Regions from separate parts of the Streptomyces sp. NBC_00271 genome, predicted to be linked through region 3. Evidence: riboswitches for the same ligand, from Rfam matches in the RefSeq annotation. Region 3 holds a riboswitch; each other region holds the start of a gene.

Region 1 (3,202 bases), 5.7 Mb from region 3:
GAAGTGCGAGCTGTTCCAGCCCTCGACGACGAACGAGATGACGCCGACGCGCGGGGCGTCGTCGCCGAAGAGCGACAGGACGCGGACCTCGGGCACCTCGGCCAGACCGGCGCGGACGGCCCCGATCAGCTGCTCCTCGCGGGCGACGAGCGTGTCGAAACCGGCCTCGGTCAGCGCCTTGCAGGCGGAGGCGATGGAGTAGGCGCCGATCACGTTCGGCGAACCGGCCTCGTGCCGGGCCGCGCTCTCGTGCCACTCCACGTCCACACCGCCGTCCACCCGCCGCGTGACCTTGCGGCTGGCGCCGCCGCCCGCGAGATACGGCTCGGCCTCGCGCAGCCAGTCGGCGCGGCCCGCGAGCACGCCGGAGCCGAACGGCGCGTACAGCTTGTGCCCGGAGAAGGCGACCCAGTCGACGTCGAGGTCCCGCACCGACACCGGGTGGTGCGGGGCGAGCTGGGCGGCGTCCAGGACGATCCGGGCACCGTGCGCGTGCGCGGCGGCGGCCAGCTCGCGCACCGGCCACAGCTCGCCGGTGACGTTCGAGGCGCCGGTGACGCAGACCAGGGCCGGGCCGTGGGGGTCGCGGGCGGCGAGGGCCCGCTCCAGGGCCGTGACGGCCTCCTGCGGGGTGCGGGGCGCGTCGAGGTAGGTGACCCGGGCGTCCTTCCACGGCAGCAGCGAGGCGTGGTGTTCCGTCTCGAAGACGAACACCTGGCAGTCGGCCGGAAGCGTGGCGGCGAGCAGGTTGAGGGAGTCGGTGGTGGAGCGGGTGAAGACGACCTGGTCGTCGCCCCGGCAGTCGAGGAACTCCGCGACGGTCCTGCGGGCGTTCTCGAAGAGGTCGGTGGAAAGCTGGGAGAGGTACCCGGCGCCGCGGTGCACGCTGCCGTAGTACGGGGCGTACGCGGCGACGTCGTCCCACACCCGCTGGAGGGCGGGGGCGCTGGCGGCGTAGTCGAGCGCGGCGTAGGTGACCTCACCGCCGGTCACGAGCGGGACGGTGACATCTCGGCCCAGAACGGGCAGAGGGGCGCAAAGGGTCTGGTTGGCGGCAGCGGTGGAGACAGACATGGCGAGCTCCTGTGAGAGGCAGGCGGAATCGCTGCGCGGGCCGGGTGCACGGGGGTACCGCTGTGCACCCGCGCGGCTCGGCGCAGGGAGGAAAGGCAAAAGGGGTGTGCGGAGGCGGGGCTCTACGCCCTATCGCATTCGCTTGCTCACAGAAGGCTCCCTCGAACGACCAGGACCCCTGGGATTCTCGAGGGGTCCGCGCTTGCCGTAGACCTCGCTGCCTACGGCCTGGTCTTCACCCGGGGCACCCCGCCACGGACGGAGGGTTGCCGGACAGCCGGCCGGGGCCTGATGGCTGTCGCTCATGACCTGATACGGCATCCTGCCACAAGATCTTCCCCCCGCAACCCGACGTCCGTATGCCGGGACGCCGAGTCCCTACCTGGGGTCTCCGCCCCCAGACCCGCAAAAGATCGCGCAATTCTCCGCGCCCCTTTTGGGGGCGCGGAGAACTGCGCGGGCAACCCCCGCCAGCCCGCGGCCGAACAACCGGACTACGACTGGCTCGCAGCCACCCAGCGTTCCAGCGTCCGCTTCGCCGCCCCCGAGTCGATCGCCTCCGCCGCCTTCGCCATCCCGGCGCGGAGCTGGTCCGCGAGCGGCGCGTCGGTCGGGGACAGGGCGACGAGGGCCGCCGCGGAATTCAGCAGCACAGCGTCCCGTACGGGCCCCGTCTCGCCGTTGAGCAGGCGACGGGCGACGTCCGCGTTGTAGGACGCGTCGGCGCCGCGCAGGGCCTCCACGGGGACGAGTTCGAGGCCGACGTCACGCGGGTCGAAGCGCTCCTCGGTGACCTTGCCGTCGCGGACGACCCAGACCCGGGACGTCGCGGTGGTGGTCAGCTCGTCCAGGCCGTCGTCGCCGCGGAAGACGAGCGAGGAGTTGCCGCGCTCGGCGAACACGCCCGCCACGATCGGTGCCATACGCAGGTCCGCGACTCCGACGGCCTGTGCCTTCACCCGCGCCGGGTTCGTCAGCGGACCCAGCACGTTGAACGTGGTCCGGATCCCCAACTGCCCCCGAGCCGCCGCGACATGACGCAGCGCCGGGTGGAACTTCACCGCGAAGCAGAAGGTGATCCCGGCCTCCTCCGCGACCTCGGCCACCCGCTTCGTCGTCAGGTCCAGATTGACGCCGAGCTTCTCCAGGACGTCCGAGGCACCGGACGCGGAGGACGCGGCCCGGTTGCCGTGCTTGACGACCTTGGCGCCGGTCCCGGCCACGACGATCGACGACATCGTGGAGATGTTCACCGTCTTCGCGCCGTCACCGCCCGTACCGACGATGTCGACGGTGTCCCCCGGCACCTCGATCACATTGGCGTGCTCGTACATCGTCCGGACCAGACCGGAGATCTCCTCGACCGTCTCGCCCTTGGCCCGCAGCGCCACCGCGAACCCGGCGATCTGCGCGTCCGTCGCCTCGCCGCTCATGATCCGGTCCATCGCCCAGGCCGTGTCGTCCGCGCTCTGGTCGCGGCCCTCGAGCAGGCCGTTCAGCACCACGGGCCAGGAACGGCCCGCCGCGGTGTTGCCTCCAGCGGGGTTCACAGCGCTCATAAGCCGCTCCTGGGTCCGTCGTCCCGGCAAAGGGACTCCTTGTGTAGATGGGAACACCCTATCCAGGCCCGGAGACGGCAAAGAGCCCCCGTCCAGGCAATGGACGGAGGCTCTCGCCGTGGCGATCAGTGAAGACCGGTCAACCGGTCGGAAGATCAGTGGTGGCCGTGGCCGCTCGTGATCTCCTTGTACTCCTCGACCGTGGGCTTGGGGATCTGGCTGTCCTCCCCGTAGAAGCCCTCGCTGAGCTTGGAGCGCAGCCTCTCCGTGCCCTTCACCTTGCGCTCGACACCGTTCTCGTCGACCGTCGCGCCGATCTGGGCGGGCTGGTACTGCTCGTGCGCGGTGAGCGTGTGCAGGGCGTCCTGGCTGAGCGGCTCGTGCACCTCGATGAACTCACCGTGCGGCAGGCGCTTGATGATGCCCGACTCGCGGCCGTGCAGCACCTTGTCCTTGTCGCGGCGCTGGAGGCCGAGGCAGACCCGCTTGGTGATGACGAACACGATGACCGGCACGACGAAGAAGCCGATGCGCACGAACCAGGTGATCGAGTTGATCGACAGGTGGAA
Region 2 (3,202 bases), 3.9 Mb from region 3:
CGCCCGGCGCCGCCTCCGCGGCCAGCGCTTCGGCGAACGCGCGGTTGTACGCCTCGTACGACGCCCACTGGCGCCGGAACTCCGCGTCGAAGACCGGCTCCAGCGGGGTCTGGTACAGCATGTGGTGGACGAACCACAGCACGGAGTTCGCGATGCCGTTGTACGCGTCCGCGTGCACGTCGGCGTCGATGTCCAGCATCCGTACGCCGTCCTCGGCGATCCCGCGCCGGACCGCCTCGCGGTCGCCGTCGCCGAGCGCCGAGCACACCCACAGGGCCCCCGCGTCCGGCCCGATCGCGGAGAGGCCCGAGACCAGCCCGCCGCCACCGCGCTTGGCGCGCAGCGAGCCGTCCTCTTGGACCTCGTAGGTGACCGGGCCGCGGTTGGAGGCGACGAGGATGTTGTGGGCGCCTTGCGTTGAAGCCATGCCTCGAAACTTAGCCCCACGTGGAAACGCTCAAACGTTCCCTTCAGCCGTATGCCGTCTGCGGGCCGGTGGGGGCTCGTCGCGCAGTTCCCCGCGCCCCTGACGGGGCGCTTCTACGCCGCCCTGCGTTTCTGGTACTCGGCGATTTCGACCATCGGGGGACGTTCCTCCGTGTCGACCGAGTAGGTACGCGGCTCGAAACCGTCCCCGCCCCGTTCGAACTGGGTGAGGGCCGGGCGGATCAGGTGGCCGCGGGCCAGCCGGAGCTGGGCCGTGCGGTAGATCGCGGCGGACATCCGGCCCAGCGCCTGCCCGTCCTGGTGGCGGTGCTTGCGCACGCCCACGTCGACCTGGGCGAGCGCGTCCAGGCCCACCAGGTGCAGGGCGTCGACCAGCATGCCCAGCTCGATCCCGTACCCGACGGGGAAGGGGAGCTGTTCGAGCAGCGAGCGGCGGGCCGCGTACTCCCCGCCGAGCGGCTGCACGAAGCCGGCCAGCTGCGGCCAGTGCATGTTGAGGAGGGGGCGGGCCATGAGTTCGGTGACCCGGCCGCCCTGCCCCGCCGCACCGCCGAGCGGACGGTCGTACATCGCCTTGACGAGGTCCACACCGGGCTCGGTGAGCAGCGGCCCCACGATCCCGGAGACGAAGTCCGAGGAGAACTCCTTCAGGTCGGCGTCGATGAAACAGACGATGTCCCCGCTCGTCACGAGGAGGGAACGCCACAGCACCTCGCCCTTGCCGGGCACGGTCGGGATGCGCGGCAGGATCTCGTCCCGGTGCACCACGCGCGCGCCCGCCGCGGCGGCCACCTGCGAGGTGCGGTCGGTCGAGCCCGAGTCGACGACGACGATCTCGTCGACGAGGGGCACCTGCTGCATCAGATCGTGGCGGATGATGGCGACGATCTCGCCGACCGTCTCCTCCTCGTTCAGCGCAGGCAGGACGACGCTCACCGAGGAGCCCGTGGCCCGTTTGGCGGACATGAGTCTGTGGAGCGGGCGATCGGTCACGGACCAGGAGCGATTGCTCAGCCAGCGCTCAGTTTCCTTCAGCACAGTCTGCGGCTCCTCACTGTCTGATCACCCGGTGTCTCACGGTGTGATCCATCTCGCGGTTCGGACGACTATCTCAACTGTCCTGGCCTTCGGTTACAGTCTTGAACAACGCGGATGACCATCGCATGTCGTAGATCATTTGCGGACCACCGCACCACCGCACGACACAACCGAATACCGCTCATCCAGAGGGGCAGAGGGATACGGCCCGATGAAGCCCCGGCAACCCTCCAGCTGGTCCTGTCACATTGATGTGGCGAGGCTCCCGGCTAGGGAAGGTGCCAAATCCGTCTCACGGCGAAGTGCGTCGTGAGGAAGATGAGGAGAAAGGGCCTCGCCTCCATGGCTGCGCAGACTGTTGCAAGTTCGACTGTTGCAAGCACCACGAACCCTGTCGCGGGCGACACCACCACCGTAGTCGGTGTGGATCTCGGACCCGCCGCCGCGCTTTCCTGCCGCGAGTGCGGGCACCGCGTGCCGCTCGGCCCGGTCTTCGCCTGCGAGGAGTGTTTCGGCCCGCTGGAGATCGCGTACGACTTCTCGGCCTACGAAACCGAAGAGCTCCGGGCGCGCATCGAAGCGGGCCCCGCGAACATCTGGCGTTATGCGCCGCTGCTGCCCGTCCCGGCCGACGTCGCCGACAAGCCGAACATCAACCCCGGCTGGACCAAGCTCGTCAAGGCCGACAACCTCGCCCGCGAGCTGGGCGTCGAGGCCGGCAAGCTCTTCGTCAAGGACGACTCCGGCAACCCGACGCACTCCTTCAAGGACCGCGTCGTCGCCCAGGCCATCGAAGCGGCCCGCGCCTTCGACTTCACCACCCTCTCCTGCTCCTCCACCGGCAACCTCGCCGGCGCCGTCGGTGCCGCCGCCGCCCGGGCCGGTTTCCGCTCCTGCGTGTTCATCCCGCACGACCTGGAGCAGGGCAAGGTCGTCATGGCCGCGATCTACGGCGGCGAGCTCGTCGGCATCGAGGGCAACTACGACGACGTGAACCGCTTCTGCTCCGAGCTGATCGGCGACCCGGCCGGCGAGGGCTGGGGCTTCGTCAACGTCAACCTGCGGCCGTACTACGCGGAGGGCTCCAAGACCCTGGCGTACGAGATCTGCGAGCAGCTGGGGTGGAAGCTCCCCGACCAGCTGGTGATCCCCATCGCCTCCGGCTCCCAGCTCACGAAGATCGACAAGGGTCTTCAGGAGCTGATCAAGCTCGGACTGGTCGAGGACAAGCCGTACAAGATCTTCGGTGCCCAGGCCGAGGGCTGCTCGCCGGTGTCCGTCGCCTACAAGGCCGGCCACGACGTCGTACGGCCCCAGAAGCCGAACACCATCGCCAAGTCGCTCGCCATCGGCAACCCGGCCGACGGGCCGTACGTGCTGGACATCGCGCGGCGCACGGGTGGGGCCGTGGAGGACGTGAACGACGAGCAGGTCGTCGATGCGATCAAGTTGCTCGCGCGTACCGAGGGGATCTTCGCGGAGACCGCCGGTGGCGTGACGGTGGGCGTGACGAAGAAGCTGATCGAGAGCGGGCTGCTCGACCCGACGCTGACCACCGTCGTTCTGAACACCGGTGATGGTCTGAAGACGCTGGACGCGGTGGCCGGTACGGGGCTGACGGCGACCATTCGTCCGAGCCTGGACTCCTTCCGGGAAGCTGGGCTTGCGTAAGCGTCGTTGTTCGTCTGCGGGCCGGTGGGGGCTGGTCGCGCAGTTC
Region 3 (3,202 bases):
GAGGGAGCGCAGCGCGCCCCGCGAGAAGTACCGCTCGACGTAGAACTGGATGACGGACACGACGCTCGTGAGGATCAGGTACCAGGCGGTGGCGACCAGCAGGAGCGGCACGATGTCGCCGGGGTAGGTGGAGCCCATGCTCTGCACCGAGCCGAAGAGGTCGAGCAGCGAGACGTAGAAGACCAGCGAGGTGCCCTTGATCAGGCCGATCAGCTGGTTGACGTAGTTCGGGGTGATGGAGCGCAGCGCCTGCGGGAACACGATCCTCGTGAACTGGTAGCTCTTGGGCAGACCGAGTGCGGAGGCCGCCTCGTGCTGGCCCTGGTCGACGGAGAGGATGCCGCCGCGGACCACTTCCGCCGCGTACGCCGCCTCGTTGAGGCTCAGTCCGACGACCGCGACGACCATGTCCGTGGCGAGCCGGGACTCGTCGAAGGTGAAGAAGGCGGGGCCGAAGGGGACGCCGAGGCTCAGCGTCTTGTAGAGCGCGCTGAAGTTGTAGAGGAACAGCAGGACGACGATGAGCGGCACCGAGCGGAACAGCCAGATGTAGACCCAGCTCACCGCGCGCAGCACGGGGCTCTCGGAGAGTCGGGCCAGGGCGAGCAGGATGCCGCCGAGCAGGCCCAACACGGCGCTGTAGAGCGTCACTTCGAGGGTGATGAGCAGGCCGTCGAGGATCGTGGGACGCAGGAACCAGTACTGGAACCGGTCCCACTGGAAGAAGGGGTTGGTCGCCAGCCCGTGGACGATCTGGGCGACCACGACGAGCACGATCGCCGAGGCGATCCAGCGGCCGGGGTGGCGCAGGGGCAGCACGCGCTGTGCCGCGGCCGGGCGGGGCTCCGTCGTGCTCAACGGCACGGCGGAGCCCAGGGATTCACTCATGGAGGGCTCCAACGAATGCGGACACACCGCCGCCGGCCCGTACGACGGCGGTGCGCGCGGGGACAGACGGATGTCAGGGGGTACGGAGGGAGGAGAGGCTCACCGACGGCACGCCGACAGGGCGGCGGGCGAAAGGGGTCGAGCCGTGCGGACGTTCAACGCCGCGGAAGGCGTAAGCGGTCAGCCCTGACAGAGACAGCGGGCGCCGCGGGAGCTACAACACAGTGCGGCGGCGGGGCAGCCGTGGCGCCGCGAAGCGGTCGTCCCGTCAGCTGCGTACATCGCGTTCACCGTCACCATTCCGCCCCGCTGGGCCTCGAACGCACCGGAATCGATCCGGTCCGATGCGGCGTAAGTTAGGCATGGCCCCAAACGAATGTCAACGCGCCCCGGCCGGAATGACCACGTGGTGAGACCGCGCATATGCCTTCTTGACTGCTCCGCGGACCGCACCGAGACTGACGGGGACGGTCACGATTGTCAGCGCCCGTCGTGCGGGTTTCTCCCGTTCGACGCGGTTATCGGCCCCGGCCCGCTGACAGGCAACCCTTCCACCGCGACGGGGTGCCCCGGGTGACGACCGGGTCCCGCCGGTGCGGCGGGGCAAGCGTGGTCTCGCCTCTCGCGAGCCCCGGACACGGGAGCGATGGGAATGGCCAGGAGGAGCGCGAACGGTCTGACCAGGCGCCTGCACATCGATCTGCAGCGGGTCTCCAGCGCGTACTAGTCCAGGCGGTCCGTCCAGCGCGTACTGGTCCACGCGGTCCGTCCGGTCAGGCACGTCCCACGATCCGGACCGGCCCGTACGTCAGCGCAGTCACTCCGTTCCGCCACCGCCGCCCAACGGGCCGCGGGGGCTTCGACGTTGCCTGGAGAGTCATGCCCAAGACAGTCTCGCTCGCCGCCCCTCGCCCCCACCGCATCCGCAGCCGCATCGGCGTCGGCCTGGCCGGCGGTTTCTACCCGGCGCCGCACCGCTATCAGCTGTACCTCGTCGAGGGCTGTCCGCGCTCGCTGCGCATCTCGGTCACCCTGGAGCTGCTCGGTCTCCACGACTCGGTCGCCACCACGCTGCTGACGCTTCCCGCCGAGACACCCGATGCGTTCGCCGCACTGCGCGGCGCGTACGAGGCCACCTGGCACCACTACGACGGCCCGCTCACCGCGCCCGCGCTGTGCGACCGTTGGAGCGGGCGGATCGTGAGCAACCACACGCCGGACATCCTGCGTGACCTCGCCGGGCTGCCGGTCTGCCAGAGCGACGCCCGCCTCCCCCGGCTGAACCCACCGGCCCTCATCGCGGACATCGACGCCTTGCGCGAACTCCTCGACCGGGACGTCACCCCCGCCGCGCCGCCGCTTGCGCGCACGGCGGCACTCCAGTCGCTGGACCGGCAACTCACCTCGCGCGTCTACGCGTTGGGCGACGAGCTGACGGCCGCGGACGTCGACCTCTGGGTGGCCCTGACCCAACTCGGCCCGACGGAGTCCCTCTCCCCGTACGGTGGGCTCCGCGACTACGTACGTCGGCTCGACGCCCACCCGGCCTTCCACGGCAAGGTGCGCTGACCGCGTACGCCAAGGTCGCCGGGGCCGGTAGGGCCTAGGCCCGGGCCCCGGCGCCGCGTCGGCTCAGCCCTTGGCGCGGGTGAAGACGAGCGTGCCGGTGACGGTCGTCAGGCCGCGGATCATGCCCATCTGGTTCCAGCCCATGTCGAACTGGTCGCGGTCCACCGTGAACTCCGCGGTGAGCGTGACGGTGTCGGCGCTCGCCCCGGTCACCCGGCCGGTGACGGGCTGCGGCCGGCTGATGCCGCGCACGGTCAGCTGCCCGTTGATCTCCACGGTGTCGTCCTGACCGAGGACGGCGTCGCGGACGGCGAAGGTGATCGTGGGGTGGCGGTCGCCGTCGAAGAGGTCGGCGGAGCGGAGGTGCTTGTCCCGCTTGGCGTTCTTCGTGTCCAGGGACGCGACATCCAGGGTGATGGTGCCGCGGGCGGTCCCGTCGGGCTGGACCTCGCCCTCTCCGGCGACTCCGGTGAAGGTGCCCTTCACGGTGACCATGCCCCACATCGTCTTGTGCTTGATGGCGACGGTGGTACGGGCGGGGTCGAGCTGCCACAGGCCGGTTTCGACGGCGACGGTCATGAGAGTTCTCCAGACGGTTACGGGCAGTGCACAGGGGTGCGCGACGCACGGGGCGCGCGGCACACGGGGACTGTGGGGACAAGGCGGTCATCCAAATTTGGATGACTCCACGCTAGCCGGTTCTTCAAATTTGGACAACCGGTAGACTGTGACACTATGGCCGACC

Evidence for each region. Region 3 has a riboswitch for S-adenosylmethionine ahead of OG798_RS56750 (putative leader peptide). Riboswitches for the same ligand answer to the same signal wherever they lie in the genome.
Region 1: another riboswitch for S-adenosylmethionine. It lies ahead of OG798_RS17795 (aminotransferase class V-fold PLP-dependent enzyme); the one in region 3 lies ahead of OG798_RS56750 (putative leader peptide).
Region 2: another riboswitch for S-adenosylmethionine. It lies ahead of thrC (threonine synthase); the one in region 3 lies ahead of OG798_RS56750 (putative leader peptide).

Annotation. Positions count from the first base shown of each region.
Region 1 is NZ_CP108070.1:3,819,403-3,822,604, forward strand. It holds gene OG798_RS17795 (aminotransferase class V-fold PLP-dependent enzyme) at 1-1,074, opposite strand, end outside; SAM riboswitch class IV at 1,268-1,384, opposite strand; gene trpD (anthranilate phosphoribosyltransferase) at 1,569-2,633, opposite strand; gene qcrB (cytochrome bc1 complex cytochrome b subunit) at 2,789-3,202, opposite strand, start outside.
Region 2 is NZ_CP108070.1:5,615,333-5,618,534, reverse strand. It holds gene OG798_RS25625 (alpha,alpha-trehalose-phosphate synthase (UDP-forming)) at 1-427, opposite strand, end outside; gene OG798_RS25620 (glucosyl-3-phosphoglycerate synthase) at 541-1,485, opposite strand; SAM riboswitch class I at 1,664-1,810, shown strand; gene thrC (threonine synthase) at 1,828-3,156, shown strand.
Region 3 is NZ_CP108070.1:9,528,374-9,531,575, reverse strand. It holds gene OG798_RS43330 (amino acid ABC transporter permease) at 1-888, opposite strand, end outside; SAM riboswitch class IV at 1,358-1,504, shown strand; gene OG798_RS56750 (putative leader peptide) at 1,535-1,615, shown strand; gene OG798_RS43325 (glutathione S-transferase C-terminal domain-containing protein) at 1,768-2,457, shown strand; gene OG798_RS43320 (YceI family protein) at 2,521-3,036, opposite strand; gene OG798_RS43315 (MarR family winged helix-turn-helix transcriptional regulator) at 3,193-3,202, shown strand, end outside.